3 regions of the Micromonospora cynarisoli genome follow, and region 2 is predicted to be linked to each of the others. Evidence: riboswitches for the same ligand, from Rfam matches in the RefSeq annotation. Region 2 holds a riboswitch; each other region holds the start of a gene.

What was found. Region 2 has a riboswitch for cyclic di-AMP ahead of Q2K16_RS30570 (C39 family peptidase). Riboswitches for the same ligand answer to the same signal wherever they lie in the genome.
Region 1: another riboswitch for cyclic di-AMP. It lies ahead of Q2K16_RS24125 (coiled-coil domain-containing protein); the one in region 2 lies ahead of Q2K16_RS30570 (C39 family peptidase).
Region 3: another riboswitch for cyclic di-AMP. It lies ahead of Q2K16_RS12395 (coiled-coil domain-containing protein); the one in region 2 lies ahead of Q2K16_RS30570 (C39 family peptidase).

Annotation. Positions count from the first base shown of each region.
Region 1 covers NZ_CP130426.1:5,474,850-5,484,395, forward strand. The annotation lists gene Q2K16_RS24095 (TIGR03618 family F420-dependent PPOX class oxidoreductase) at 1-274, opposite strand, end outside; gene Q2K16_RS24100 (DUF1232 domain-containing protein) at 321-671, opposite strand; gene Q2K16_RS24105 (hypothetical protein) at 750-1,547, opposite strand; gene Q2K16_RS24110 (hypothetical protein) at 1,763-2,119, opposite strand; gene Q2K16_RS24115 (helix-turn-helix transcriptional regulator) at 2,419-2,745, opposite strand; gene Q2K16_RS24120 (carbonic anhydrase) at 2,992-3,663, shown strand; gene Q2K16_RS24125 (coiled-coil domain-containing protein) at 3,763-4,788, opposite strand; cyclic di-AMP (ydaO/yuaA leader) riboswitch at 4,793-4,923, opposite strand; gene Q2K16_RS24130 (YibE/F family protein) at 5,090-6,433, opposite strand; gene Q2K16_RS24135 (heavy metal translocating P-type ATPase) at 6,596-8,638, shown strand; gene Q2K16_RS24140 (hypothetical protein) at 8,683-9,156, shown strand; gene Q2K16_RS24145 (DUF305 domain-containing protein) at 9,219-9,546, shown strand, end outside.
Region 2 covers NZ_CP130426.1:6,969,865-6,979,410, forward strand. The annotation lists gene Q2K16_RS30545 (glycosyltransferase family 2 protein) at 1-121, opposite strand, end outside; gene Q2K16_RS30550 (polysaccharide pyruvyl transferase family protein) at 211-1,536, opposite strand; gene Q2K16_RS30555 (acyltransferase family protein) at 1,719-2,945, shown strand; gene Q2K16_RS30560 (hypothetical protein) at 3,157-3,552, shown strand; gene Q2K16_RS30565 (hypothetical protein) at 3,690-4,448, shown strand; cyclic di-AMP (ydaO/yuaA leader) riboswitch at 4,946-5,090, shown strand; gene Q2K16_RS30570 (C39 family peptidase) at 5,366-6,202, shown strand; gene Q2K16_RS30575 (CDP-glycerol glycerophosphotransferase family protein) at 6,258-7,985, opposite strand; gene Q2K16_RS30580 (bifunctional cytidylyltransferase/SDR family oxidoreductase) at 8,009-9,517, opposite strand.
Region 3 covers NZ_CP130426.1:3,000,760-3,010,305, reverse strand. The annotation lists gene Q2K16_RS12420 (cellulose binding domain-containing protein) at 1-790, shown strand, start outside; gene Q2K16_RS12415 (hypothetical protein) at 1,018-1,416, opposite strand; gene Q2K16_RS12410 (hypothetical protein) at 1,573-1,716, opposite strand; gene Q2K16_RS12405 (STAS domain-containing protein) at 2,071-2,433, shown strand; gene Q2K16_RS12400 (SRPBCC family protein) at 2,532-2,999, shown strand; gene Q2K16_RS12395 (coiled-coil domain-containing protein) at 3,060-4,118, opposite strand; cyclic di-AMP (ydaO/yuaA leader) riboswitch at 4,123-4,254, opposite strand; gene Q2K16_RS12390 (cation diffusion facilitator family transporter) at 4,422-5,336, opposite strand; gene Q2K16_RS12385 (HelD family protein) at 5,445-7,562, opposite strand; gene Q2K16_RS12380 (carbonic anhydrase) at 7,853-8,521, shown strand; gene Q2K16_RS12375 (hypothetical protein) at 8,601-8,930, opposite strand; gene Q2K16_RS12370 (DUF3145 domain-containing protein) at 9,285-9,546, shown strand, end outside.

The DNA.
Region 1 (9,546 bases), 1.5 Mb from region 2:
CCCGGCCCTCGATGGTCAGCCACCAGCGGCCGTCGAGGTGGCACGCCGCCACCGGGACCCCCGCCGCACCGGCGGCGGCGACGTACCGGGCCTTCGCCGCACCGGCGGACGTGATCACCCGGGCCAGCCCGGCCGCCGGGTCGTAGGTCAGCCCGACCGGTACGACGTGCGGCGTGCCGTCGGGCCGCAGGGTGGTCAGCGTGGCCAGGTGCCGCTCGCGGCAGAACGTGAGGGCCCGCTCGTCGTACGGGTCCAACCGATGCCTGCCGGCCATGTCCGTCCCCCGTCCCAGGGACGGCGTGGCCCCGGCCCGGCCCCGATCATGACACGGTTCGGCGGGACCGGTCCGGACCGGGCGGGACACCCGTCCGACCGGGCTGGCCGGGCAGGCTGCGGCCGGCGGCCCGGCGGCGGTGGGCCAGGCGGGTCAGATAGATCAACGCCCCGGCCAGCACGCCCATGTCGTCGAGGTAGATCGGGTCGGGCAGAAGGTCGACCGGGCAGATCGTGTAGATCAGCGCGCCGTAGAACGCCACCTTGCCGCTCACGCCGAGCGTGCCGAGCAGTCGTCGGGTGCGGACCACCCGTACCGCCAGCAGGATCGCGCCGACAAGTGTCGCCAACGCCAGGATCGCGCCGACGACGACGAGCGCCCACATCTCCCGGGACATGCCCGCAACGCTAGTGCAGCGCCGCGCGTCGCGCCGCCGTCCGGGGCACGCCGCGCCGTCGTCCGCCGCCGGGGCGGGTCAGTAGGCGGCGACGGCGGCCCGGCCGCGTGCCACGACCGGGTTCTCCCGGGTGGTGTCCGTCGAGGGTCGCGGGGCCTCCGGCATCGGCAGCACCGACTCGGCCCGCTCCGGTCGACGCTCCCGCGCGGCGAACGCCTCGTCGCGCAGGCTGCGGGCCGCCGCGCCGGCCAGGTCGGCGGCCCGCCAGGCCGCCTGTTCCCGGGCGACCGCCGCCCGGTGCCGGGCCGCCAGATGGTCCCGGGCCGCGCGGCGCAGCACCAGTTCCTGCTCCACCGGGTGCCGGCGCGGGTCCCAGCCGGCACGGTGGGCGAGGACGTCGGCGAGCTGCGCGTCCGACAGCTCACCCCGCCGGTGCGCCTCCTGGGCGGCCCGGTGCAGCCAACGTTCCCGGTCGGCGTACTCGGCCGGGGTCTGGCCGGTGTGCGGCAGGGGCATGACCGCGGCGGCGGCGAGCCGGCGCAGGTGCGCCTCGGCCGCCTCCAGGGCCGTCCAGGCCGCCTCGACCTCGTCCTGGGTGGCGAGCCACTCGGCCCGCAGCCGGCCCGCGGTGGTGCCGGCCCGGTCGGCCGCCACGGCGACCTCCTCGGCGTACCGGGTGTGCTCCCGGTCCTGCTCGGCCCGTTCCGGGTCGTCGGGCAGGGCGGCGTCGCGGAACCGGCCGGCCACCGCCAGCCGGAGCCGGCCGGGCCGGACCACCAGGGCCGCGACGGCGACGGCGGCGAAGGCGAGCAGGATCAACCAGATCGCGGCGGCGGCGGGGACATCGGGCAGGACGGCGGAGAAGACGGTCTGCATCACCAACACCTCACGGTGGACAACGATGTGGACGGACGGGGGCCCGGCAGCGGGGCGGGAGCTGTGCGCGGCGCGTCCTGCGACGGGTGGGCCGGGTCGGATCTGCCGGGACCGAATCGGATCGGTTCTGCCCGGACCGCCGTCGGACCGACCGGGGTCGGTCGCGGTCGGCGTGCTCCGGTCGTGGCCGGACGGGCGCGCAGGTGCCGCGCGGCTCAGCTCCGGGGCGGGCCGCGCCGGCCGGTGGCGTCCCGGGCCGGGTCCGGCGTCGCCCCGGCGGCCGGCGCGACGGGCCGGGCGGCGGCACCGTCGGTGGGCGTCGGCGGCTGGGGCCGGAGGGACCCGTCGTCGGGCCGGGTGTCGGCCCGATCGTCGGCCGGCCGGGCGTCGGCGGGCAGCGTCGCCACCCGCGAGGTCACCACGGACGGTCGGGTGGCTGCGGCGGCCGGGCCACCGGTGACGGCGAGGAACCCGCCGAGGCCGGCGGCGAGCACCAGCGCGGTGACCGCCAGCCGGGTCAGGTCGCGCAGCCTCGACACCCAGACGGGCGGGGTGGAGGCTGCGCGGATCACCAGTCCAACCTATCCCCGACCGGCCGTCCGCGCAGCGGCGGTGACCCGGCCGGAGGAGTGAGTCGGGCCACGGTGTGCCGTGTGGACGGACCGCTCCCGCCAGGGTTGCGGCCCCTGACCTGCGCCTGGATGCATCGACGGCGATGAGGACGCCGACAGTTTCCGGCCGGTGGGTCCGGGCGGTTCCGCCGACGGCGCGACGTCCCGCCGACCGTCGACACCGGACCGCTCACCCCGGTGACCGACGTCGACGTCGAGCGCTACGCGGGGCCGTCGGCGTCCTTGCCGGGCCCGGGGGCTCAGGCGTCGGGGTCGGCCTGGTCGGGGGTGAAGAGGGCGAGCAGGTCGCCGACCTGGCGGTTGGCCTCGGCGGGGTGCCGGAAGTGACCGCTCGGGTTGAGCGTGTACTCGTTGCGCCGGCCGACCCGGGTCCGCCGCAGGTAGCCGCCGGACTCCAGGTCCGCGACGATCGCCTGGGCGGCCCGTTCGGTCACCCCGACCTCGTCGGCGACGTCCCGGAGGCGGGCGGTGGGGTTGCGGGCGATGGCGAGCAGCACGTGGCCGTGGTTGGTGAGGAACGTCCAGTTCCGGGTGCTTCCCGTGCCGCCTGTCGCCATGACGGCCATCGTATGGCCCGTTCCTGGGAGACCGGTCGTCGGCCGCCCCGACGGTCGCGCCCGGCCGGTGGGGTCGGTCACCCGCCGACCCGGTGCGCGCCCGGGTTCGACACGCCGTCGACACCGCGCCGACCGACGCCTGAAACGTGTATCACGAAATCTTGACGTACCTTTAGCTGCGTGTGACCGTGGGGGCACGGCCGTCGTCGCCGCCGGCCGGCGTGACCAGGTGCGATTCCGGACCGAGGTGAGGCAATGGCCCCGATCACTCCGACCCAGGCGCTGGCCGAGTTGCAGGCCGGCAACAGGCGTTTCGTCGCCGGGGCGCCCCGCCATCCCAACCAGGACGCCGGGCACCGCACCGCCGTGGCCGACGGCCAGCATCCCTTCGCCGTCATCGTCGGCTGCTCCGACTCCCGGCTCGCCGCCGAGATCATCTTCGACCGGGGGCTCGGTGACCTCTTCGTGGTCCGGACCGCCGGGCACACCGCCGGGCCCGAGGTGCTCGGCAGCGTGGAGTACGCGGTGACGGTGCTCGGCACCCCGCTGGTGGTGGTCCTCGGGCACGACTCCTGCGGTGCCGTGCAGGCGGCCCGGGACGCGGCCCGTACCGGCACCCAGCCTCCGGGGCACCTCTACTCGGTGGTCGCCGCCGTCGGGCCGAGCCTGCGCCGCGCGGCCCAGCAGGGGGTGCACGACATCGACGGGATCGTCGACATCCACATCGCGCAGACCGTCGAGGTGCTGCTCGGCAACTCCCCGGTGATCGCCGCCGAGGTGGCCGCCGGCCGGTGCGCGGTGGTCGGCATGTCCTACCGGCTCGCCGCCGGTGAGGTCCACCAGGTCGCCCCGACCCCCGAGCCCGTCGCTGCGGCCCCCGCGCCGGTCGTGCCGGCCGGTTCCACACCGGCGGCCGTCGCCTCCTGACGCGCGCCACGCATGACGAAGGCCGCCTGGCTCAGCCGGGCGGCCTTCGTCATGATCGGCTCGATCGCACCGGTGTCGCCCCGGTGTCGATCACGGGCGCTACAGCAGTGACACGTGGACGTGGTCGGTGTGGTTGGACGGCCCCGAGTACGAACTCCAGCCGTTGGCCGGGAACCAGATCTGCCGGTTCCAGATCACGTAGTAGATGCCCAGCCGGTCCGAGTTGCGGATCAGGAACGCGGCGAGGTTGTTGCCGTACATCCGGGTGTCGTTGTTGTGCCACGGGCTGAACCCGCTCTTCTGCAACGACCAGTCGCACGCCTTGCCCTTGGGGTGCTCCCAGGGCCCACCGGGGCGGTAGCAGCCGACGAACCGGTTGAAACCGGCCCGCTTGACCTCCTTGTACATGTGCAGCGTGCGCGGCGTGACGCAGCCGGACGTGGTCGGGTCGTTCTCGCTGCACGACTCGCCGCGCCACCCGCCGTCGGCGGTCTGGCCGGGGGCGATCCGGGCCACCGGGGACGTCGCGTCGACCAGGCCACCGGTGAAGCCCCGGCCGCCGACCAGGGCCAGCGCCTTGTCGGCCTCGGTCTTCTTCTTGGCCATCAGGTTGGTCTGCTTCTGCTGCTCGCGTACCTCGGCGTCGAGGGCGAGCTTGGCGTTCTCGGCCCGGCTCTTGGCCTCGTTGACCTCGGCCAGCTTGCCGGCGTTGACCATGTTCAGCTCGTCCAGGGCGGCGGCCCGGCGGACGAAGGCGTCCGGCGCGTCGCTCTCCAGCAGCGCGGCGACCGCGCCGACCCGACCCGTCCGGTACGACTGGGCGGCGATCTCGGTGACCTGGGGGGCCAGCGCCGCCAGTTCCTGCTCCGCCTTCTCCACCTCGATGGCGAGCTGGAGCTGACGCTTCTTGGACTTCTCCAACCGGTTCTTCGCCGCCGAGTACTCCCGGTTGGTGGCCTCGATGACGTCGGTGAGGAGCTTCGGCTCGTCGTCCTCCTCGTGCCCCGAGGGGGTGGGCGCGTTGGGCGCGGCCGTCACGGGGGCGGCGGCCGGTCCGGCGACGATCGCCAGGGCGGCGAGTACGGCCACTGCCGGCGTCAGCCAGCGGCGTAGGGGTGCCGTCACAGTTTTCCCTTCCGTCGACCGCCGACCGGGTTAGCTGACGGGTTCGGGACGGAAGTGGCCCCTACCGCTGGCGCGGATTCACCCCAGGTGCTCGGTTCCCCGGTTCGCCGTACGGCGATTGGGCGGTGGCACCGCTGGCACCGGTGGGCGCCTTCGGCGGTGACCGGCAGCGAGGTTACCCGAGAGTCGTACCGGGGATCTACGCCCGCAACCCGACCAAATGAGTATTTTCCCGATAGCGAGGGGTAATCAGTGACGCGACCGACAGCCGTGACCTCGCCTCCGGTCACGTAGCGCAGTGTCACCATGCGGCGTCCGTGCTCCTTTCCGGGTCCGGCCACCGTGCGGGGGCCGGGGTGGACGGTTCGCCGTGCCGGGGCGCGCTCAACGCCTCCAGCGCCTCGGCACGGTCGGGGGCGGGACGTGGGGTGGGGGTCGGTCCGGCCGTACCGGCGTCGGCCGGTCCCCGCCCGGCGGTCACGACCAGCGCGGCCAACCCGGTGGTCAGCGGCACCGCCGCCACCAGGCCGAGGGTCGCCACCGCGCTACGGACGATCTCCTGGGCCAGGAACTCGCTGGTGAGGATCTGGCTCACCGGGCGGCTGTCGGCGGTGAGCAGGAGCAGCAACGGTAGCGACGCGCCCGCGTACGCCAGCACGATCGTGTTGACCGTGGACGCGATGTGCGCCCGGCCGACCCGGGTCGCCGCCCGGTAGAGCTGCAACCGGGACAGCCCCGGGTTGGCGTGCGCCAGCTCGGTGACGGTGGCCGACTGGGTGACCGTGACGTCGTCCAGGACACCGAGCGAACCGATGATGATCCCGGCCAGCAGCAGACCGTGCAGGTCCACGTCGCGTTGGTACATCGACAGCGTGGTGGCCTCCTCGCTGCCGTACCCGGTCAGGTGGGTGGCGGCGGTGGCCAGCGTGCCCAGCACGCCGGTCAGCACCAGGCTGCCCAACGTGCCCAGCACCGCCACCGAGGTCTGCGCGGTGATCCCGTGGGTCAGGTACAGCACCACGAACATGATCAACGCGGCGCCGGTGACCGCGATCGGCAGCGGCGCGCCCCCGGCGGAGATGCCCGGCACCACGAAGGTCAACAGGATGGCGAAGCTGGCCCCGAGGCCGGCCAGGGCGGCCAGCCCGCGCAGCCGGCCGAAAGCCACGATCGCCGCCGCGAACAGGGCGACCAGCCAGAGCAGCGGCAGGCCCCGCTGGTGCTCGGCGATGTGGTAGCTGCTCGCCGACGGATCGCTCGGATCGGCCAACGCGACCAGCACCACCTCGTCGCCGACCGCCACCGTCGGCGCCCCCGGCCCGGACGGGACGGGCGTCTGCACCTCACGGCCCGCGTCCGGCCCCTGCTCGACGGCGACCGTCACCGTCCCGCACGGCCCCTCGGCCACCCCGGAGGGGCCGTCGGGGGTCTGCGGGGCGGGCGGGCACGGCTCGGTCACCACCCGGGTCACCGTGCCGTGGTGGCGGGGCACCTGGTCACCCTGGTCGATCTTCGGGGTCGCGCCGGGCCAGAGCAGCAGCGTGGCGATCACCGTGACCACGATGAGCGGCACCACCGTCACGACGAGGAGCCGCCGCACCCGAGGCGGGGTGGACGGAGCGGGACGGGTGTGGTCGGCGCCCATGTGTGCGAGTTCTCCCAACGATCCGGGACGGAATACGTGTCAGCCGGCCAACCGGTTCATCCCACGGGCGGCGGATCATCGTCGGACGATGGTAGCCACCACCCCGGCCCTTGCGCCCGGTTCGCCCTGCCCACGGTAGGCCCAGGGGGGAGGGTGGGGGTCATGGACCAGCACCGGTCGGCCGCTGCGGCCAGCCCACACCCCGGCCATCCGGGGCCACCCGGTCACGCCGACCACGATCCGGCGACATTCCGGCGTCGGTTCCTGGTCTGCCTGGCGTTGACCCTGCCGGTGGTGGCGACCGACCGGATGGTGCTGGGCTGGGTCGGCCACCCGCTGGAGTTCCCCGGCCGGGCCCTGGTCGGGCCGGTGCTCGGCTCGGTGGTCTTCTGGTGGGGCGGCCGGCCGTTCCTGACCGGGGCCGTCCGGGAGGCCCGCGCCCGTACGCCGGGCATGATGCTGCTGGTCGCGATGGCGATCAGCGTCGCGTACGCCGCCTCGGTCCTGACCTTCCTCGGTGCCTTCGACCTAAACTTCTGGTGGGAGTTGGCGGCGCTGGTGACCATCATGCTGCTCGGCCACTGGCAGGAGACGAAGGCGATCGGCCAGGCCCGGGGAGCGCTCGACGCGCTGGCCGCGCTGCTCCCCGACGACGCCGAACGCGTCGGCGCGGACGACGTCGTCGAACGGGTGCCGGTGACCGGGCTGCGCGAGGGCGACGTGGTGCTGGTCCGCCCCGGCGGCCGGGTGCCCGCCGACGGACGCGTCGTGGCCGGCGTCGCCGAGCTGGACGAGTCGATGGTCACCGGCGAGTCCCGGCCGGTGCCCCGGTCGACCGGCGACCGGGTGGTGGCCGGCACCGTCGCCACCGACCAGCCCGTCCGGGTGCGGATCGAGGCGGTCGGCGAGGCCACCACGCTGGCCGGCATCCGCCGCCTGGTCGCCCAGGCGCAGCGGTCCGGCGGGCGGGCGCAGGCGCTCGCCGACCGCTTCGCCGGCTGGCTGTTCTACGTCGCCACCGGCACCGCCGTGGTGACCGCGCTGGTCTGGACCGCGCTCGGCGAGCCGGACCAGGCGGTGGTGCGGGCCGTCACCGTGCTGGTGATCGCCTGCCCGCACGCCCTGGGGTTGGCGATCCCGCTGGTGGTCGCGCTCTCCACCGCCCTCGCGGCCCGCTCCGGGGTGCTGGTACGCGACAGGCTGGCCCTGGAGCGGATGCGGACCGTCGACGCCGTGCTCTTCGACAAGACCGGCACCCTCACCCGGGGCGAGCACGTGCTGGTCGGGGTGGCCGCCGCCGACGGCACCGACGGGGACGACGTGCTGCGGCTCGCGGCCGGCGTGGAGGCCGACAGCGAACATCCGCTGGCCCGTGCGATCGTGACCGCCGCCGCCGACCGGGGCGGACCGCGTGCGGCCACCGGGTTCCGCGCGCTGCCCGGCCGGGGCGTCCGCGCCGTGATCGACGGCACGGGCTACGCCGTGGGCGGCCCGGCGCTGCTGCGCGACCTGGGCCGGGAGTTGCCCCCCGAACTGGCGGCGACGGAGCGGGAGTGGACCGGCCGGGCGGCGGTGGTGCTGTACCTGGTACGCCTGCCCGACACCGTCGTCGGCCTGCTCGCCCTCGCCGACCAGGTGCGACCGGAGGCACGGGCGGCGGTCGACGCGCTGCGGGCGGAGGGCGTCCGGACCATTGCGATGATCACCGGGGACGCCCGACCGGTGGCCGAGGCGGTCGCCGCCGACCTGGGCTTCCGACCCGGGGTCGACGAGGTGTTCGCCGAGGTGCTCCCGGCCGACAAGGACCGGCAGGTGGCCGGGTTGCAGCGGCGCGGCCTGCGGGTGGCGGTGGTCGGTGACGGGGTGAACGACGCCCCGGCCCTGGCCAGAGCCGACGTCGGGATCGCCATCGGCGCGGGCACCGACGTGGCGGTCGAGTCGGCCGGGGTGGTGCTCGCCTCGTCCGACCCGCGCGGGGTGGCCGGCGTGCTGCGGCTGTCCCGGGCGGCGTACCGGACGATGCTCCAGAACCTGGCCTGGGCGGCCGGCTACAACGTGGTGGCGTTGCCGCTGGCCGCCGGGGTGCTGGCCGGGGCGGGGGTCACGCTCGGCCCGGCGGTCGGCGCGATCCTGATGTCCGCGTCCACGATCGTGGTGGCGCTCAACGCCCAACTGCTGCGCCGGGTACGCCTCGACGCCCGGTGACCCGTACCGGCCCGTCGCACGGCCGGGACGGCTAGCGTGGAGCCGTGCGGCGGGCGGGTACGGCGACGACGACCGGGCGGTGGCTGCGGCTGCTCCTGCTCGTCGGCACGCTGCTGGGGCTCTCCGCGATGCACACCCTCGGCCACGACGTGCACCTGGGCGGTGGTCACCCCGCCGGCCACGGCACCGCGACGGACGGCGCGCACCGGTCCGCCGCCGGGCACGACGCCCCGGCCGACCGGTCGTTGCTCCGTGAGCCGGTGCCGGCCGTCGGGGGATGCGGGGACGGGTGCGCGGCGGCGCTGCCCGGCGGGTCGCCCGACAGCCCGTCGACGGTGTGGAGCGTCTGCCTGGCGGTGCTCGGCGCGCTCACCGTGACGGTGCTGGTGCTGCTCTTCGCGGTGCGTACCAGGCCGGCCGGGGTGTCCCGTCCGCCGTCGCGGCCTCGGGAGCCGCGCGCCCCGCCACCCCGCCCGCTCGGGCTCCGCCTCGCCACGGTGTCGGTGCTGCGCAGATAGGACGCCCCGACGTGGCTCCGCCGCGTCCAGCGTCCGTATCCGTCGTACCGAAAGGTCTGCCCGTGTCCACTTGTCGTTGCGCCCGCCGTGCCGTCCTGGCCGGCGTCGCCCTCAGCACCGTCGTCGCCCTGTCCGCCTGCGGCGGCGACCGTTCCACCGACGGCGGCCACGGCCGCCCGGTCGCGGGCGCCGCCCCGGCCACCTCCGGGTCGGCCGGGGTCGACCCGGCCGACGTGATGTTCGCCCAGATGATGATCCCGCACCACCAGCAGGCGGTACGGATGTCGGAGCTGGCCGGGAGCCGGGCCGCCGATCCGGAGGTGACCCGGTTGGCCGGGCAGATCCGCGCCGCCCAGGCCCCGGAGATCGCCACCATGACCGGGTGGCTCA
Region 2 (9,546 bases):
CCGCCGCGTCGGCCGGCACGTCCGTGCGCACCGAGTCGAGGCACTGGTGCAGATACGCCTCCACCCCGTGGACCGGGACGACGACGCTGAGCAGCGGGGTGGGCGCGGGCTGGATGACCACCCCGCCACCCTGGTGCACGGGTATGGACGGCCACGGAACGTGACGTATCCGGTGGAGATGGAGCTGCTGAACAGCGGCCGAGCGGCAGGTTAACGGTTCAGCATCCGCCGTACCGGTGCGGGGACCGCGCGCCGCACCCGGGCCCGCAGCCGCTGGTCACGCAGTTCCCGTACGTCGTCGCCGAGCGCCGCGTTGCGGTCGCGCAGCCACTGGATGCGGGCCAGCAGTTCCTCGGGTGAACTGGCCGAGGCGGGTCGGACCGCCGGCGGGAACACCGTCTCGCGGACCTGCGCGTCGAAGCGGGCCGCGCTGTCGCCGTCGTCGAACGCGTTGCCCAGGTCGTGCCGGGCGAGGAAGGCGCGCATCACCTCGTAACGGGCCCGGTGCCCGGTGTTCAGGCCGGTGTAGTCGGCCTCGGCGTAGAGCTGCGCGGCGTCCACGTCGGCCGGCACGTCAGGCATCAGCCGGTGCGGGATGTCGAAGTAGCGGGCCAGTTCCAGGGTGCGCGAGTCGTGCGCGAACAGGTAGCCGGGGGTGCCGGCGACCAGCGCGGTGATGGTGCCGTGGATGCGGGTGCCGAAGGCGAAGTCGAAACCGGCGAGGTAGTCCATCCAGGTCCACGGGTCGAGGAACATCCGCACCTTGTCCTCGGTGAACAGCGGGTGCGAGGTGTGGATCGGGATGGCGCTGGTCTTGCCCCGGTCCTGCGGGGCGTCGCCGTAGAGCAGGGTGCCAAGCGTCTTGAGGTCCTGCGGCAGGTAACGCAGGTTGGGGTAGCGGGCCTGGTGCGAGGCGATGATCTTCGCCATCGACTTGACGTACGGGGAGACGGTCAGCGCCACCCGGGCGTCGGTCGTCAGGGCCGGCGCGGACTTCTCCACCCGGAGTTGGTCGCCGTGCAGGAACATCGACGGGCAGCCGATCACGTCGACGGCGGAGAAGCCCAACGTGTTCAGGTACTGCGCGGTGATCTCCCCGCGTACGCCGATGCTCGGCCCCCGCTCCAGCGCCGCCCGCACGAACCGGCTGACCACGTCGTCGATCGGACGCAGGTACTCCCGGTCGCCGTGCACGTCGGTCTGTACGCCGACCCCGAACACCACCACCGGGATGCGCAGCCGCTCGACCAGCTTCGTCATCAGCTCGATGCGGTGGGCGTAGCTGCGCCGGAACGCGTTGGCCAGCGGAATGACGTACACGTCGTACTGCTCGTTGATCCGGTCGGCGTCGCGCAGGTCGACCTTGAACTCGGTCGACGTGATCCGTGCGGTGGAGGTGCGCAGCAGCTTGTGCGCGGCGTGACTGAAGACCAGGTTGCCGTTGTTCTCCCCGATCCAGTTCCCCTCGTACGCCTCCTCCGGGCCGCGTACGTCGAACGGGTCCTTCTTCGCCCGCATCAGGATCCGCTGGTGCACCACTTCGCTCCGTTCCTCGTTGGCCTGGCGCCTCCGACGGGCCGCCCGACCTGCCCCACGGGTACGCCGACACCGACAGGTCCCGCGATGTTAGGGCAGTGGAGGGATTTCGTACACCTTCCGCACATCCGCACCACCCCGGCCCGTCGCCGGGGACGGGGCGTGCCGGTAGGGTGCCCCGGGTGACCAGCGTGCCCACCACCGCGTCCCCGGCGCTGAACCGGCTGCCGTCGCTGACCGGGCTGCGCTGGATCGCCGCCATGCTGGTCTTCGGCTACCACGTCGGCACCATGCGGATCGTCGCCCAGCCCGACGCCAAGGCGGTGGTCGACTGGCTGTTCACCCTGGGCCTGTCCGGGGTGCAGTTCTTCTTCATCCTCAGTGGCTTCGTGCTGGTCTGGTCGGCCCGCGACGGCGACCGGCGGCGGGACTTCTGGCGACGCCGGCTCGCCAAGATCTATCCCAACCACGTGCTGACCTGGGCGGTGGCGCTGCTGGTGATGTGGTGGTTCGCCGACCCGGTGGTCCCGCGCGCCGCGCTGGAGAACCTCTTCCTCGTCCAGGCGTGGGACCCCACCCCCGGCTACTTCTACAGCATCAACAACGTGAGCTGGTCGCTCTCCTGCGAGCTGTTCTTCTACCTCTGCCTGCCGCTGGCGCTGCCGGCGATCCGGCGCGCCCGGTCCGGCCTGCTCTGGGCCGTGGTGGCGGCGGTGCCGCTGGTGATCCTGGCGCTCTGGCCCGGCCAGCAACTGCTGCCCGAGGGCAGCAACTGGTGGTTCACGCAGGTCTTCCCGCTGGTCCGCTCCACCGAGTTCTGGCTGGGCGTCGCCGCCGCCGAGCTGCTGCGCCGTGGCCACTGGCGGGGCCCCGGGCTGCCCCTGGCCAGCGCGCTCTTCGTGGTCGTCTGGGTGGCGGCGCACTGGATCCCGGCCGAGATGTGGGCGGCGCTGCTGTCGGTGGCGTACATCCTGGTCATCCCGGCGGCGGCCCGGGCCGACGTGCAGGGCCGCCGGTCACCGTGGCGGCACCGCACCCTGATCTGGCTCGGTGAGGTGTCGTTCGCCTTCTACCTGGTGCACGTGCTGGTGATGGTGACCGTGCTGCGGCTCACCGGGCACCTGGGCGTGGGGCTGCCCGGCTGGTCGGGGCCGCTGGCCGTGCTCGGCTTCCTGGTGGTGAACCTGGTGCTGGCCGCCGCGCTGCACCGCTTCGTGGAGACCCCGATGATGCGCCGCCTCGCCCCCAGTCGCCGCACCACCCCGGCCACCCCCGACGCTGATCCTGCCGCTGCCGCCGGTGCTCCGGGTGCCGGCGGGACGGCAGTCGTGCCGGGGCCGAGGGGGGCCGACGGCGGGCCGCGCGACGGCCGCCCCGTCGAGTACGCGGGACCGCGCGACCCGCACTGACCCTGCCGGCCCGGCCCTGCCGGCCCGGCCCTGTGCCCGGCCGGCCCAGGCGACGGTGCCGGGTGGGGCACGGGCGGCGGGGCTCCCTCCACGGTGGATGCCGGGCCTGGTCCGTCGCCCCGCCGGGCCGGGACCTGCCGCCCTGCGCGACCGGCGCGGCGACACGCCCGGGGGTGCTGCGGGCCGGTCGGCGCGGCGGTAGCGTGGTCACGTGTTCCCGGTCGCGCCCACCAGTCCCCTGTGGTGGGTCGCGCGCGGGATGTCCCGGCTGCTCGCCGGCCTCGCCGTGGCACTCGCGTTCGCCGCCGCCGGCCCGGCGCTGTCCGGCCCCGCGCTGTTCGACCCGGCCCCGACCGCACTGCCCGCCGACACGTCGCACTCCTTCCCCGCCGCCGTGGCCCTCGACACCCCGTTCGGCCGGGGCGACGGCATCCGCGCCGACGACCGGGGGACCGATCGGGTCGACGTGCTGGCAACCGACCGGGCCGACGCCGGGATGTCCGCCGAGCCGGCCGGTGTGGCCCGGGAGCTTCCGGCCGCCACTCTGGTGACACCGAGCGGTCGGGTGCCCGCCGTCGCCGGTCCCCGGGCACCCCCGGCTGGCTGAACCCGCCCCTGCGGGCCCACCCGCCCCGCCACCACTACAGCCACGACCTCGTCCCCGTACCGCCCGGACGGCGCTCCGCGACGGTTCCGCCCCGGTACGGCCCCGACCACCACATTCCGCCCGCGAGGTGTCGACCCGTGAACACCGTGCTCTCCCAGTTCCTGACCGGGGTGCCGACCGCCACCGCGATCTGGTCCCTGCTGCTCGTCCTCGCGCTGACCGGCCTCGCCGTCCTGGTCGCCCGCCCCGAGCGGGACCAGTCGACCGACGTCACCGCCGTCGTGCCGCCGCCGGACGCCCCACCCCCGGTCGCCGACCTGCGCCGCTACGCCGGAGAGGTGGCCGTCGCCGCCGCCGGGGCCGCCCAGACCGCCCGCCGTCGCCGGGCCGCCTGGCTGGCCGCCCAGGACACCCTGGACCGGGCATGGCAGGCGTACGACGAGGCGGAGACGGCTGCCCGGCGGTTCACCGGCGCGGGGGCGCTGCCCAGCCCCCGTACCCCCCGGACACCTGCCGAGTACGCGGGCCGGGAACGGTGGCTGCACCAGGAGGCGGTGGCGGCGCACTGGCGGGGCGAACTGACGGTGGAGCGGCTGCGGGACGTCTTCGCGCACCGCGACGGCTGGGACCCGCGCCGGCACCCCGTCGAGCACGAGGTGATGCTCGCCCGGGCGGTCCGGGAGGACCGGCGAGCGGCGTACCGGGCGGCGGCCTGGCGGGAACGCGTCGCGTGGCGGGACGCCGAGCTGGCCGCCGAGGCCGCCCGCTCCCTGGCCACCGAGGCGTACGCGGCGACCCAGCGGGTGCGGCCGGGCCGGATCCCGCTGCCCCGCACCGCGACGGCGGCGACCCGCCCGACCCCGGCCACCCGCTGGCACCCGGCCCGGGTCGGCTGACCAGCCCACGACCTCCCGCTCCCGGGCCGGACGAGGCTCGGATCGCTCTCGGTCGGCCCCGGCCTGGCCTGCCCGGGATGATCGACACAATGACGCGCACGTGGCGGTGTCCGCCCCGCGTTGACCCCGCGACTTCGGCCCCGTTGCGGGCGGTGCTCCTCCCCTTGGACCCCGGGGCCGCGCTGGCCGGCGTCTCGGGGGTCGAATTGTTACTCAGCCCGGTGTGGGGGGCGTCACGGCTGGGGCGAATCGGACAGGCGGTCACAGGCCATCACATCGACTTCGATGATCATCGGAGGTCGCGGCCGGGTCGTCCGGTTGTCGCCCCGCCGGGGTCCGACGACGCTTCGTCCCCGGAGCTGGCCCTCGCTGCCCGAGTGCCCCGGAAGGAAGCCGGTCCGACGATGTTTACGCAGGTCAAAGGGCTTGGCGGGAGCGAAGGGCGACCAGTAGTGTCGCTGCGGTCCGGTGCGGTTTCCGATCGCAGGAGGCGACGCCGCACCGACCCGCTCAATCGTGCTGGTCACGAACCGGGGACCCACACGCACCACCTGGGGTGAATCTCCGGGCCACGGCCCGGGGTAGGGCGATCTTCCCGCCCGAATCCGTCAGCTAACCCGGTCGGCGGCAGCGGAAGGAGTTCCATCCTCGTGCAGTATGACCCCACCCCCTCGGTAAACCCTCCACCTCGGTGCCGGGGTGCCGCCGGACCGTCGCGCCTGACGCGCTGAGCCGGCCGTCCACCCCTGCGCCCGACCCCTGTCGGGCGACCCGCCGATCCGTCCGGCTCCCGCCGGGCGGTCCCTGCCGAACGAGCGGCTGAACACCCGATCCGCGCGTGGCGTGCCCGCCGCGTGCCGGTCCGGCGTGCCCGGCCGCCTCCTCGCCCCGTGGAGGAACACCCCGTGAAACACCACATGAAGCGACAGCTCCGCCGACTGGGCGCCCAGCGCCCGTACCGGATGGTCGTCGGCTCGGCGGCGCTCCTCGTCCTGGCCGCCGGTGGCACCGCCCTGGCCGCCGGGGTCGACGACGCCCCGACCGACGAGCGCGCCACCGCCGTGGCCGAGACCGCCCCCCGCCTCGACGACGTCGCCAGCCGCGCCCAGGCCCGGGTGGCCACCCCCGCCCCGGCCAGCCCGTCGGCCACCCCCTCGACCAGCCCCACCCCGTCGCCGCGCGTCACCCGGGCCAAGGTCCGCGCCACCGCCGACCCGGACCTGACCCGCAAGGCGGCCCCGAAGCCCCCGTCGTCGAAGGTCCTGCGCTACGACTACCAGGCCCAGATCACCTACTACTACTGCGGCCCGGCGGCGGTGCGCAACGCGCTCAGCGCGGCCGGCATCGAGCGCGGCCAGGACACCCTCGCCGCCCAGTTGGGCACCACCGAGATGGGCACCAACTCGGCCGAGGACACCACCCGGGTGCTCAACGCCGTGGTCAAGGGCGACCCGTACCGGACCCGGATGTTCGCCGGGACCCCGAGCGACGCGCAGGTCGAGCGGCTCCGGGCCGACGTGGTCGCGGCGGTCACCGACAAGCGGGCCGTTGTCGCGAACGTGGCCGGGGACGCCACCGACCTCGACGGCGGCTGGCACTCCTTCCCCGGCGGCCACTACGTCGCCGCCGTGGGCTACCGGGACAACGGCCGTACCGTGCGGATCGCCGACTCGGCCGACCCGTCCCTGCCCGCCTACTGGGTCAGCGTGACCACCCTGGCGAACTGGATCGCCACCCGGGGCTACTCCGCCTGACCGACCACCCCACCCGCCCCGGCCGCCCGAGCACGGGCGGCCGGGGCGGTGCACGTCATGGGGCCGATGTAGCGGTGTCAGCGGACTCGGATACCGCAACATCGCCCCAATAGGCGTCGGCCCGGGGGGCCGGCGGGGTCCAGCCCGGCTCCAGCTCCCGGCGGGCCGCGTCGAGGAAACCGTCGGCGTACGCGTCGGCGGAGAAGTCGCCCAGGTAGCGGCGGCGGGTGTCCCACCGGGCCGCCGCCAGCGGATCGGTGTCCAGCAGCCCGGTCAGCACCTCGTCGAGGTTGGCCATGTCCCGGCGCAGCACGTAACCGGAGCGGGCCAGCGGAAAACGGCTCAGGAACTCGTCGCCGTCGACGCCCAGGTCGGTCACCGCGTACGGCTTGCCGGAGTAGAGGTAGTCGGAGATGACCCCGGAGACGTCGGAGACCAGCGCGTCGGAGCGGTTGACGCAGTCGGTCAGGCTCAGCTCGCGGCTGGCCGCCGCACCCCACAAATGCTGCCGGCCGGTACGGGTCCGGTCGGCGGCGAGCAGTTCGGTGAGCCGGGCCAACTGCCGGGCCGAGGTCGGGTTCTGCCCGGTGTACGGGTGGGCCCGCAGGATCACCGTGGCGCCCCGGTCGAGCAGCCGGCGCAGCAGCGGCTCGGCCACCGGCAGCGAACAGTAGTTGGCGTCGGCGTGGTGGCCGGTCCAGGTGGGGGTGTAGAGCACGGTCGGGGCGGCCGGCGGGCGGGCCTCCCGGCGTACCTCGATGGCTTCGACCTGCGGACGGCCGACCACGACGAACTTCTCGGCGGGGATCTCCACGCCGGCCCGCGCGTACCGCTCGATCGCCGCCGGACCGGCCACGAAGATCTTGTCGAAGATGGCCGAGACCGGGTTGGCGCTGGGGGCCTTGTCGCTGTCGCCGTGGTGCAGCTGCACGTGGGTGAGCTGGGTGAACCGGATGCAGTGGCTGTTCTTGGCCCCGTGGTTGACGTAGAACGCCACCCGCAGGCTGGGCACCAGCGCCTCGTCCATCGCCTTGAGAGTGGGGCAGTAGACCACCGGGGCGCTCGTCGCGGCGGCGATCGTGGGCAGGAACTCCGGCTCCCGCAGCAGCACCAGGAACGGCCGGCCGAGCCGCTCCAGGTAGGGCAGCCACATGGTGACCTGGTACTCCGAGCCGGGCGGGGCGGAGAAGTAGAGCAGGAACTCCGGCTGGTGCGCGCGCAGCGCCCGGGTCACCGGGCCGCCCCCGGCCGACGGCCGGAACCGCCGCCGGGCCAGGTCCAGGCCGACCGCACCGCAGCCGGCCGCGACCACCAGCACGACGGCCAACGCGACCACGGCGGGCAGGGCGAACGCGGCGGCCACCGCCACCACCGCGAGCAGCCCCAGCAGGATGCCGTCGAGGCGGGCGGCGACCAGCGGGGTCCACGCCCGCACCGGTAGGTTCGCCGCCCGGATCTCCAGGTTGCCGGCGTCGCGCAGCGGCCCCACCAGCAGCACGAGGCCCAGCAGTACCAGCGCGGTCAGCGCCAGCACCGGGTCGAACCCGTCGTCGAGCCGGCGGGCGTGGCCGACCAGGATGCCGGCGGCCAGCAGCACCGTCTCGGCGACGATGTCGGCGTCGGGGCGGACCCGGCGTTCGTAGCCGGCGGCGGCCAGCGCGGCCACCGCCAGGGCCAGCCCCCAGCCGGTCGCGCCGGTGAGCGCCACCACCAGGAAGGCGACCACGGCCAGGCCGGTGGTCAGGCACCGTGCGATCAGTTTCCTGACCAGGTCACCACGCATGTCGTACGTCTCCGGGGGTCGGGTCAGCCGGCGTCGACGCCGCTGGGCAGCCGGTCCTGCTCGGCCGTGGTCGGCTGGGCCGGCACCGGGGCCGCCTCGCCGGGGGCCCGCCGGACGTCGATCACCTGGCCGGTGAGGTCGGAGATCAGCACGTCGAGCGAGGACTGGGCGACCGTCTCGGCGGCCAGCAGGGTGTGCTCCGGCTCCTCACCGAACGCCTTGGTACGCATCGGGGTGGCGGTGCGCTCCGGGTTGATGCAGTTGACCCGGACGCCGTACTCGGCCCACTCGTCGGACAGCGCCTGGGTCAGGTTGACCAGCGCCGCCTTCGTCGACGAGTAGAGCGCGTACTGGGCCCGGCCCCGGGTGTACGAGCTGGACGTGTAGAGCAGCAGCTGACCCTTGGTCTGCTGGAGGTACGGCAGGGACTGCCGGGCGGCGATCACCGGCCCGACGAAGTTGACCTGGAGCACCCGGTCCATGGTCTCCTCGTCCATCTCGGCCAGCGCGCCCTTCTCCAGGATGCCGGCGGTGACCACCACGTGGTCGATCCGGCCGGTGGCCTCGAAGGCGGTCTTCAGCGCGGCCTCGACGTCGCCGGTCTGCTCGACGTGGGTGCCGGTGCTGGAACGGCTGAACGGGAAGACCTGCGCGCCGTAGCCCCGGGCCAGCTCGGCCAGGTCGTGCCCGATGCCGTAGCTGCCGCCGAGGATGACGATCGTGCGCCCGGCCAGCTCCTCGCTGTAGCTGCGGTGCGACAGCCGGGGGGCCTGGGCGGCGGCGAGCTGGAACAGCTTGTCGGCGAGGTGCACGTCGACCGGGTGGGTGACCTTGATGTTCTCGTCCGACCCGTCGATCACCTTGATCGGGGTGCCGGGCAAATAGCGCAGCACCACGCCGCAGTCGTCGGTGGCGGCGAAGTCCGGGTCGCCCTCGGCCCGCCGGTACGCCTCCCGGATGGTGCCCGAGCGGAACGCCTGCGGGGTCTGCCCCCGGCGCAGCCGGGACCGGACCGGGATGTCGGTGATGCACTCGTCCTCGTCGACCTGGATGATCGTGTCGGCCGAGGGGATGGCCACGTCGACGGCGGAGTAGCTCCACAGCGCGTTCACGCACTCGCGGACGATCCGGGCGCTGACCAGCGGGCGGACCGCGTCGTGGAAGAGGATGTTGACGTCGCCGTCGCCGACCGCGTCCAGCGCGATCCGGGTGGTGGCGTTGCGGGTCTCGCCGCCCTCGATGACCTTGCTGACCTTGCGGAAGCCGGCCTTGTCGACGATCTGCTGGGCGTCGGCGACGTGACCGGTGGCCATCAGCACGATGATCTCGTCGATCTCCGGGGCGGCCTCGAAGACGGCCAGGGTGTGCTCGATGATCGGCTTGCCGGCGATCTTCAGCAACTGCTTCGGGATGCCCAGGCCCAGCCGGGTCCCGGTGCCTCCGGCCAGCACCACCGCCACCGTCCGCGAGGGCCGCCACGGTGCCGGGGTCTCCGGTGTGGCGTCCGGGCCAGTGGTGTGGTCCTGCGTCATTGCCGATCCTCACTCTCGGGGGATGTCTG
Region 3 (9,546 bases), 3.6 Mb from region 2:
CAAGGCGGCGCCCGGCAGGGAGGGCGACATCTGGCTGGCCGGCGAGGGTGGGCTGTGGCGCTCCACCGACTCCGGGGCCAGCTTCACCAAGCTGGCCGGGGTGTCGGCGGCGGTGAACGTCGGCTTCGGCAAGGCGGCTCCCGGTCAGACGTACCCGGCGGTGTTCACCTTCGGCACCGTCGACGGCAAGAGCGGCGTCTACCGCTCCGACAACACCGGCGCGGCCTGGGTGCGGATCAACGACGACCAGCACCAGTACGGCAACGCGGGCGAGGCGCTGACCGGTGACCCCCGGGTCTACGGCCGCGTCTACCTGGGCACCAACGGCCGGGGCATCCTGGTCGCCGACCGGCTCGGCGGCACCCCCACCCCGACGCCGACCACCCCCAACCCGACCACGCCTCCGCCGACCACTGCGCCCCCCACGACGCCTCCACCGACCACGCCGCCGCCCACCACGCCTCCGCCGACGACGCCTCCGCCCACCGGCGGGTGCGCGGCGACGTACCAGGTGACCGGGTCGTGGCCTGGTGGCTTCCAGGGTGAGGTGACGGTCCGCAACGCCGGCACCAGCGCGATCGCCGGCTGGACGGTGAACTGGACGTTCGGCAACGGCCAGACGGTCAACTCGCTCTGGGGCGGCACCTACACCCAGACCGGGGCGAACGTCTCGGTGCGGGACGCCGGATGGAACGGTGCGCTCGGCGCGGGCGCGAGCACCAGTATCGGCTTCACCGCCAACGTCACCGGCACCAACGCCGTCCCGACGGTGACCTGCACCAGCCGCTGACAGCTGTCCGATACCCGCCGGCTCCCCATGCCCGACCGGGCAGGGGAGCCGGCGGCGGTCCGGCCCGGGACCTGCCTGTCCGTGGGTGATCGACTCATTGGTGGCGAAGTCGCGGCATCAACCCCGGGTCTTCACCGCAACATCGCCCCAACGGAGTGGATCAAGACGGCGAAGGCCCCGGTCGACGCTGAGGAGCGTGACCGGGGCCTGCGCGTGCCGTGGGACGGTCAGTCGTCCAGCCCGACGGGGGAGTTCGGCCGGTCCACGTCGACGAACTCGATGTCGTCGACGGCCCGGTCACCCCGGCTGCCGGCGGCCCGCGCGGCGGTGCCGGCGGCCCAGCCGATCGCCGCGCCGACCAGTGCCGCGCCGATCAGCAGGGTCCAGGGCAGGGCCGGACGCCGGCCGGCGAGCGCGTCGAAGGCGAGCGTCGCCCGACGGCGGGCCTCGTCGGCGGTCGAGCCGACCAGGTCGCCGGCGTCGGACAGCCCCGAGTCCCGGACCGACCGGGCGGCGTCGCGGACGCTGTCACCGGCGGAGTCCACCGCCGAGAGCAGGTGGTGCCAGGCCTGGTCGGCGATCCGCTCGGGCTTGCTGCGGCGCTCCAGAAGGTTGCTGCCGATCATCGTGTTACCTCCTCGAATGCCGAAGTCTGCGGCCACTTCGGACGTCGTCTCTGTGCCGCGGGACGGTCCCCACACCGACCGGTCGCCCGGCCGGTATCCGAGCAGTGCCCCGCCCGGCCGGGCCGCAAACCCGGTGCGCGCGGGTGACCACCAGGACTAGCGGACCACGACCACGGACGTCGCGCGGGCGAAATCGTCCCCGTCGTCGTCATCGTCGTCGTCCCCGCCGCCGAAGCCGCAGGCCAGTACGAGAGCGAGTAGCGCGCCGACCCCGGCCAGGCCGAGCAGTCTCTTGAGCATCGATCCGTCTCCTCGATCGTGGTGACCCATCTCTCGCCCACCGTAGGCACCTGTCACAACCTGCGCCGGGAGAGTCGACGGGCCGCACCGGGCAGCCGACGGGGCTCGCCCGGCCCACCGCATCCGGATTCCGGTGGACCGGGGCGGCTACTCTGGGACGGTTGGAACGGCCGAGCCGGGCCGTTCGTCGGAGAGAACAGGACCAGCAACGGTGTGGAGAGGGACGGTCCGGTCCGTCCGGATCCGCGAATTGCTCATCCCGAGGGGTGGCGACCGAGGCCATCGGAGGAATACTCTCGGTCGCGGCCCGCGTACTGATGAGGCGCCCGGGGACGGGCGAGTGGAGGTGCTCGCGTGAGCCTGTCGATCGTGAAGTCGGTCCTGCCGGCCGGTGTCATCGAGATCGCCCCCCGTGGTGAGATCGACGTCGACACCGCCTACGAGGTACGTGAGGCGATCGCCGAGGTGCTGGCCAAGGGCCGGCCCGCGCGGATCGAGCTGAACATGCGACTCGTCACCTTCATCGACTCCGTCGGGATCAGCGCCATGGTCGCCGGCTTCCAGACCGCCGAGGTCAGCGGCGTCAAACTCATCGTCACCGAACCGAGCCGGTTCGTGCACCGGCAGCTCTGGGTGACCGGCCTGCTCGGTCTCTTCGGTGCCCCGGAGCCGTACTTCGCCGGTGCCGCCACCCCGGAGGTGCTGCCCGGCGCCTGACCGGGCCGCCGTCGGCGTCGGTGCCGTCCGGCCAGGGACATTGCCAGTCCGTCTCCGGTACGGCACGATCGTGCGACCGACGACGGTCAGGAGGCCCGGTGGTCCGGCGGGAGAGCTTCAGCTACACGGTGCAGGCGCGCTGCTCACCGGCGGACGCGATGGCGCTGCTGAGCGACCTGTCCCGGCAGGAGGAGCTGCATCCGCTGATCGTCCGGGTGCGCCGGCTACCCGCCCGGCCGGGTGCCCTGGCCAGCTACGCGATCACCGACCGGCTGGAGCTGGGGCCGCTGCGGTTCCCCGTCACCTACCAGGCCGACGTGCTGCTGGCCGGCGACGACGAGATCGTGACGGTGGCCCGCCAGCAGCCCGGCACCACCGTACGCAACCACACCCGGCTGCGGATGGAGGGTGACCTGCTGCGGATCGACGTGGAGATCACCCTCGCCGCGCCGGCCCCGCTGTTCGGCTACGCCTTCCGGCAGGCCCGCGCCGCCCACCTGGGGCTGGCCAGCCGCCTCGGCGCGGTTCTGGACGGCCGGGCCGGCGACCCGCCGGCCGCCGGCTGACCACCGTCGGCATCCGCCCGGACGGTGGCCCGCCCGACGCGGACGGGCCACCGGGCCGGCTCAGATCATCGACAGGTGCACGTGGTTGGTGTGGTCGCTGGACGGGTCCCCGTTGCCCCCGCTGTACGCCTTCCACCCGCTGCTCGGCAGCCAGATCCGCTTGAACCAGATCACGTAGAGCACGCCGAGCCGGTCGGCGTTACGGATGAAGTACGCGGCGAGGTTGTTGCCGTACGTCCGGTCGCCGCCACTGGCCACCCCGCCGAAGCCGTTCTTCTGGGCGGCGAAGTCGCACGCCCGGCCCTTGGGGTGTTCCCCCGAGCCGCTGGGCCGGTAGCAGGAGACGTACCTGGTGAAACCGGCCGCCTTGGCCTGGTTCAGGGCGTTGAGCGTACGCGGGGTGATGCAGCCGTTGGCCGGGGTCGGGTCGTTGACGCTGCACGACTCGGACGGCCAGGAGCCGTCGGAGTTGCGGGGCGCCCCCTTGGCGTTGCTGGTGGACGTGCCGTCCGAGCTGCCGGAGTCGCGGGAGGTGGGGGCCGGCTTGTCGGCGGCGGCCACCGCCAACGCCCGCTCGGCCTGCTCCTTGCGCTTGCCCATGGTGGCGACCTGCTTGCGCTGTTCGGTGATCTCCCGGCTGACCGCGGCCCGGGTCCGGGTGGCCTGGTCCCGGGTTTCGATCATCGTGCGCAGTTCCTGGTCCTCCCGGGTGGCGACCGTCTCCAGCGCCGCCGCGCGGTCCAGGAAACCGCTCGGGGTGTTGCTGTTGAGCAGGGCGGACATCGGTCCGAGCCGGCCGGTGCGGTAGGCCGCGCCGGCGATCTCGCCGACCTTGGCCGTCTGCGCGACCAACTGCCCCTCGATGGTCTTGAGCTGCCCGTCGAGTTCCTGCTGGCGCTTGGTGGAGCGCTCCAGGGCGGCCTTGGCCTCCAGCCAGCCCTTGCTGGCCGCGTCGAGCTGGTCGCGCAGCGCCGGGGTGCCGCCCTCGTCGTCGTCGCCGGGGGCGGCGAGCCGGGTCGTGGGCGCGGCCACGGCCGGGGTGAACGGTGCGGCCGAGACGCCCAGGGCCAGCGCCGTGACGACTGCGGCCAGCAGCCGCGTGGTGGTGCGTACGTGCATGCGGATGTCCTTCCGTCAGCCGCCGACCGGGTTAGCTGACGGGTTCGGGACGGAAGATCCCTACCGCTGACGCGGATGCACCCCAGGAACGTGGTTCCCCGGTTCGCCCGGGCGGGCGATTGGGCGGCGGCCTCCGCCTGGCGGAGACCGGGGCCGAGCCTACCGGTACGCGTGTGACACCTGCCTACCTCGTGACTGAGGGTACGAGAGTGAATACCGTTAAAAGGGGCAAACGTTGCAAATATCCGCGATCTCTGTGCGGGAGTACCCGGCCGGGCTGACCGTCCGGCCCAGGGGTGGGGGTCACCAGTGGGCGGGACCGCAGGCGTCGGGGGCCGCCCCGGGCTCGACCTGGAGGGTGGCGTGCTCGATGTGGAAGTCCTCCCGCAGGGCGACCCGGGCGGCCGCCAGCACCGTGCCGACCTCGGCGTCACCGGCCAGGGTGAGGTGGGCCGAGGCGACGTCCATGCCCGAGGTGAGCGTCCAGACGTGCAGGTCGTGCACCTCGGCGACCCCGGGCACGGCGGTCAGCCGGTCGTGCACGGCGGTCACCGGCAGGTGCTCCGGGGCGGCCTGCACCAGGATGCGCACCGCCGCCCGGCCGAGCCGCCAGGTGCGGGGGAGGATGAACACGCCGATCGCCACGGCGACCAGCGGGTCCGCCCACCACCAGCCGGTGCCGGCGATCAGCAGTGCCGCCACGATCACGCCGATCGAGCCGAGCAGGTCGCCCAGCACCTCCAGGTACGCCCCGCGCAGGTTGATGCTCTCCCTGGCACCCTCCCGCAGCAGGCCGAACGCGACGATGTTGGCGAGCAGGCCGAGCACCGCCACCACCAGCATCGGACCGGCGAGCACCTCGGGTGGCTCGCCGAACCGGCGGACCGCCTCGATCAGCACGTAGACCGCGACCCCGCTGAGCAGCACGGCGTTGGCCAGGGCGGCGAGCACCTCCAGTCGGTAGAGGCCGAAGGTGCGCTGCGGGTCGCGTCCGGCCCGCCGGGTGGCGGTGATCGCGGCCAGGGCCATCCCGATGCCGAGTACGTCGGTGAACATGTGCCCGGCGTCGGAGAGCAGGGCCAGTGAACCGGTGCCGAAGGCGGCCGCCGCCTCGACCACCATGAGCACGGTGAGCAGCCCGAACGCCGCCCAGAGCCGACCCCGGTGCCGGTGCGCGGCGTTGCTCACCGTCGCGCTGTGGTCATGACCTGCGCCCACGTCCACACCTTCCGTCGCCGCTGCGGACCGGCTCCAATCTATGCTCACATCGCTATGTATGCAAGTGACTGTCGGACGTCCGGCCAGGTAGGCCGGGGTGCCAATCGGTCAGCCGGTCGGTTCGACGGTGGTGAGGCGCTGGGTCGCCCGGGACAACGCCACGTAGAGCGTCCGTACCCCGGACCCCGGATCGGCCCGGATCTCGCCGGGGCAGACCAGCACCACTCCGTCGTACTCCATGCCCTTGGCCTGGAGGCTGGTCACCACCTGCAGGCGCGCCCCGCCCCGGTCGCCCAACCAGCCGGCGACCTCGTCCCGGCGGGGCACCGGGGTGATCACGCCGACCGTCCCCGCCACCTCGGCCAGCAGCGTGTCCACCGCGTCGGCCGTCGCGCGGGCCAGCTCCGCCGCCGGCACGTGCAACGCCACCGGGTCCACCCCGGTGGAACGCACCGCGCTCGGCAACTCCAGGTCCGGATAGAGCCGGCGGATCTCCGCCGCCGCCACCGCGAAGATCTCCGCCGAGTTGCGGTAGTTGGTGGACAGCGTGAACCGGTGCCGACGCCGCCGGCCCAGCGCCTGGTCCCGGGCCCGGTCCAGCTCCGCCTGGTCACCCGTCCAGGCGGTCTGCGCCGGATCACCCACCACCGTCCAGGAGGCCAGCCGACCGCGCCGGCCGATCATCCGCCACTGCATCGGCGAGACGTCCTGCGACTCGTCGACCACCACGTGCGCGTAGTCCCGGTAGTCCTCAGGCCGCTCCCGTGCCGCCGCCCGCGCGGCACGCTGCCGTTCCCCGAAGGTGCTCAGCTCGCGGACCCCGCCGGCGAGCTGGAACGGGTCCCGGCGGGCCTTCTTCGGGCGGACCGGCTGACCCAGCAGCGCGTCGAGCTCGTCGAGGAGGGCGATGTCGGCCACCGTCAGCCCCTCGGTGTCCAGCGACCGGTACGCCCCGGCCAGCAAACCGATCTCCGCCCGGGACAGGACGCCTGCGGCGTACCGGTGCAGCCGCTCCGGCCGGGCCAGCCAGCCCAGCACGTGCCGGGGATGCAGCCGGGGCCACCACGCCTTGAGGAACTCCCGGAACTCCGGCCGCTCGATGATCTCGTCCTCGAAGGCGGGCTGCTCGGGCAGGCCGGTGACGGCCAACCGCCGGGCCTGCGCGTACAGCGCGGCGAGCACCCCGTCGAAGCCGACCCGGCGGACCTCGTTGCGGCGGGCCCCCCGGTGCAACGCGCGGTCCCGGACGCCGTCCAACTCGCGCCGCTCCAGACGCAGCAACGTACCCCGGTAGAGCAGCCGCAACTCCGTCGGGCCGTCCGGCACCGCGTCCCGGGCCGCCCGCTCCAGCACCCGACGCATCCGCAGCGAACCCTTCACCGCCGCCACCTCGGGCCCGTCCGTGCGGGTCGCCGACATGCCGGGGAAGAGCGAACCCAGCGAGTGCAGGGTGGCGGTCTCCTCACCCAGCGACGGCAGCACCGAGGCGATGTACTCCACGAAGACCGTCGACGGGCCCACCACCAGGATGCCGCCGCCGGCGTACCGGCTGCGGTCGGCATAGAGCAGGTACGCCGCCCGGTGCAGGGCCACCGCCGTCTTCCCGGTGCCCGGACCGCCGGAGACGATCGTGACCCCCGAACCGGGGGACCGGATCGCCTCGTCCTGCTCCCGCTGGATGGTGGCGATGATGTCCCGCATCCCCCGGCCGGTCGCCCGAGACAGGGTCGCCAGCAGCGCCCCGTCACCCACCACCGGCATGTCCGGCGGGGCGGCCTCCGGGTCGAGCAGGTCGTCCTCGATCCGGGTGACCTTCTCGTCCGACGAGCTGATCGTGCGCCGCCGCACCACCCCCAGCGGCTCCGCCGGGGTGGCCCGGTAGAAGGCGGCGGCGGCCGGGGCCCGCCAGTCGACCACCAGCGTCTCGGCGTCCTCGCCACGCACCCCGAGCCGACCGACGTGCAGCACCTGCCGGTCGCGCAGGTCGAGCCGGCCGAAGACCAGCCCCTCGTGCTCGGCGTCGAGCAGGTGCCGGCGCTGGGCGGCGTGGAAGACCATCGCGTCCCGCTCCACCAGCGCGCCGAAGTTGCCGACCCGGGCCAGCCGGTAGCCGTCCCGTTCGGCGCGGGCGGCCGAGCGGCGTAGTTCGGCGAGCCGGGCGTACACCCGGTCGAGATGCCGTTGTTCGGCGGCGATCTCCTGCTCCAGGGTGGTCTGGTCGGTCAACGTACCGGCTCCTGTGCGACGGCGACGCCGGGCGCGGGTGCACGCCAGGCGGAATGAGGGTACGGGCAGCCGCCCACCCGACGGCGGGCCGATACCCGTACCGCGACATCCACCACCTCCGCGCGACCTGCCCGGGGTGGTGGTCGCACGCCCCACACGCACGGGTCGACCGCGCGCCCGCAAATGCGCCGTCGGCTCAGCGCGTCGTCCGCCCGGCGGACGCCGGGTGGCCCGGTGAGAAGATTCCCGACCTGCCCGCACGGGGCCGGCCCGACGGTCAGTCTGGAGCCATGCCGAGTCCGCCCACCGGGGCCGCCCGGACCCCCGACCCGCCGCCCGTCGCCGCCGGGCCGGACCGCACCGCCCGGACACCCCGGGCCGCGCTGGCCGAGTTGCTCGCCGGCAACAGGCGCTTCGTCAGCGGCCGGCCGGTGCACGGGCACGACGTGACCGCCGCCGCGGCCGTGGCCTCCGGCGACCAGCAGCCGTACGCGGTGCTGCTCGGCTGTATCGACTCACGGGTGCCGCTGGAGGCGATCTTCGACCAGACCTTCGGTTCGATCTGCGTGATCCGCACCGGGGGACACGTGCTCGACCGGGCGGTGCGGGGCTCGATCGAGTACGTGGTGGCGCAGCTCGGGGTGACCCTGGTGATGGTGCTGGGGCACGAGCGGTGCGGCGCGGTCGCGTCGACGGTGCAGAGCGTGCGGACGGGCCGGCGTCCGGGCGGTGACCTGGGCTACCTGGTCGAGCGGATCACTCCGGCGGTGACCGAGGCGGGCCCGCACGACCCGGCCGTCCACCCCCTGGCGGTACGCCGGCACGTGCGCCGTACGGTGCTGGCGCTGCGTGCCGACGACATGCTGGCCGGCCCGGTCGCGGCGGGTGCGGTGGACGTCGTCGGCGCCCTGTACGACCTGGACACCGGCGAGGTCATCCTGCTCGACGACGGCACCTGACCCCGGCGGGTGGAGACGCGGAACCGCCCGCCGGGATGACCCGACGGGCGGTTGCCTGATGTGCTCGGGGGAGGGCTGCTCAGCCCTCGAAGACGCCGGCCTCGACGAGACGCTTCTCGGTCTTGTCCCACCCGTGGTCGGGGTGGGTGGCGGCGAGGTTGCTGATCTCGGCGCGGATCTTGGCGGCGTGACCGGCGGTGGCCAGCGTCCGGATCTCCTCGACGAAGGCGTCGGAGTCGGTACGCAGGTGGGCGGTCTTGCCGTTGGTCAGGTTCCGCACGTAGGCGTGCTTGCCGCCGTTGAGCGGGATGAGGTACTTGAACTCGCCCAGCACGCTGAGGGCGCCACCCTGGCCAGCCTGGCCGGCCCGGACTGACGCGCGCGCGGTCTTCGAGGTGTTGCTCGCCACGGAGATGCTCCTTGCAAGACGTACGGGAGGACGGGGAACGTCCGGGGGCTGTAGCGGGTGACGCCCGGTGGTCGTCTGACGCTCGGTGTTCGTCGAAACGCCCGGTGGGTCGTCGGCCCGCGAAGTGTTGCGACGGCACAGAACCGCCCAGAGAAATATACACGACCACGGTGCCTGGCAGCTCACCGTGCCCGTCGGAGTGCACAACCCGGGTCACCGGTCCGGGTATTTCCCGGCGGCGAATTTTCCGATTCCCTGGCGCACCATCCGTCACAGCAGTCATCATGTGTGGCAACAGCCACTCGGGTGTCGAGGTCGTAGGGGAAGACGCACCTCGCCCTCCGGGAGGTCACCGTGCCAACGCGTGGCGTCGTATACGTCCACTCGACCCCGCTCGCCGTGTGCTCGCACGTCGAGTGGGCGATCGCGCGCGTCCTCGCCGCGCCGGTCAACCTGCACTGGACGGCCCAGCCCGTCGATCCCGGCGCCCGCCGGGCCGAGTGCGGATGGACCGGTCGGCCGGGGACGGGCGCCGAGCTGGCTGCTGCCCTGAGGCAGTGGCCCATGATCCGTTTCGAGGTGACCGAGGAACCCAGTACCGGCGCGGACGGCGAAC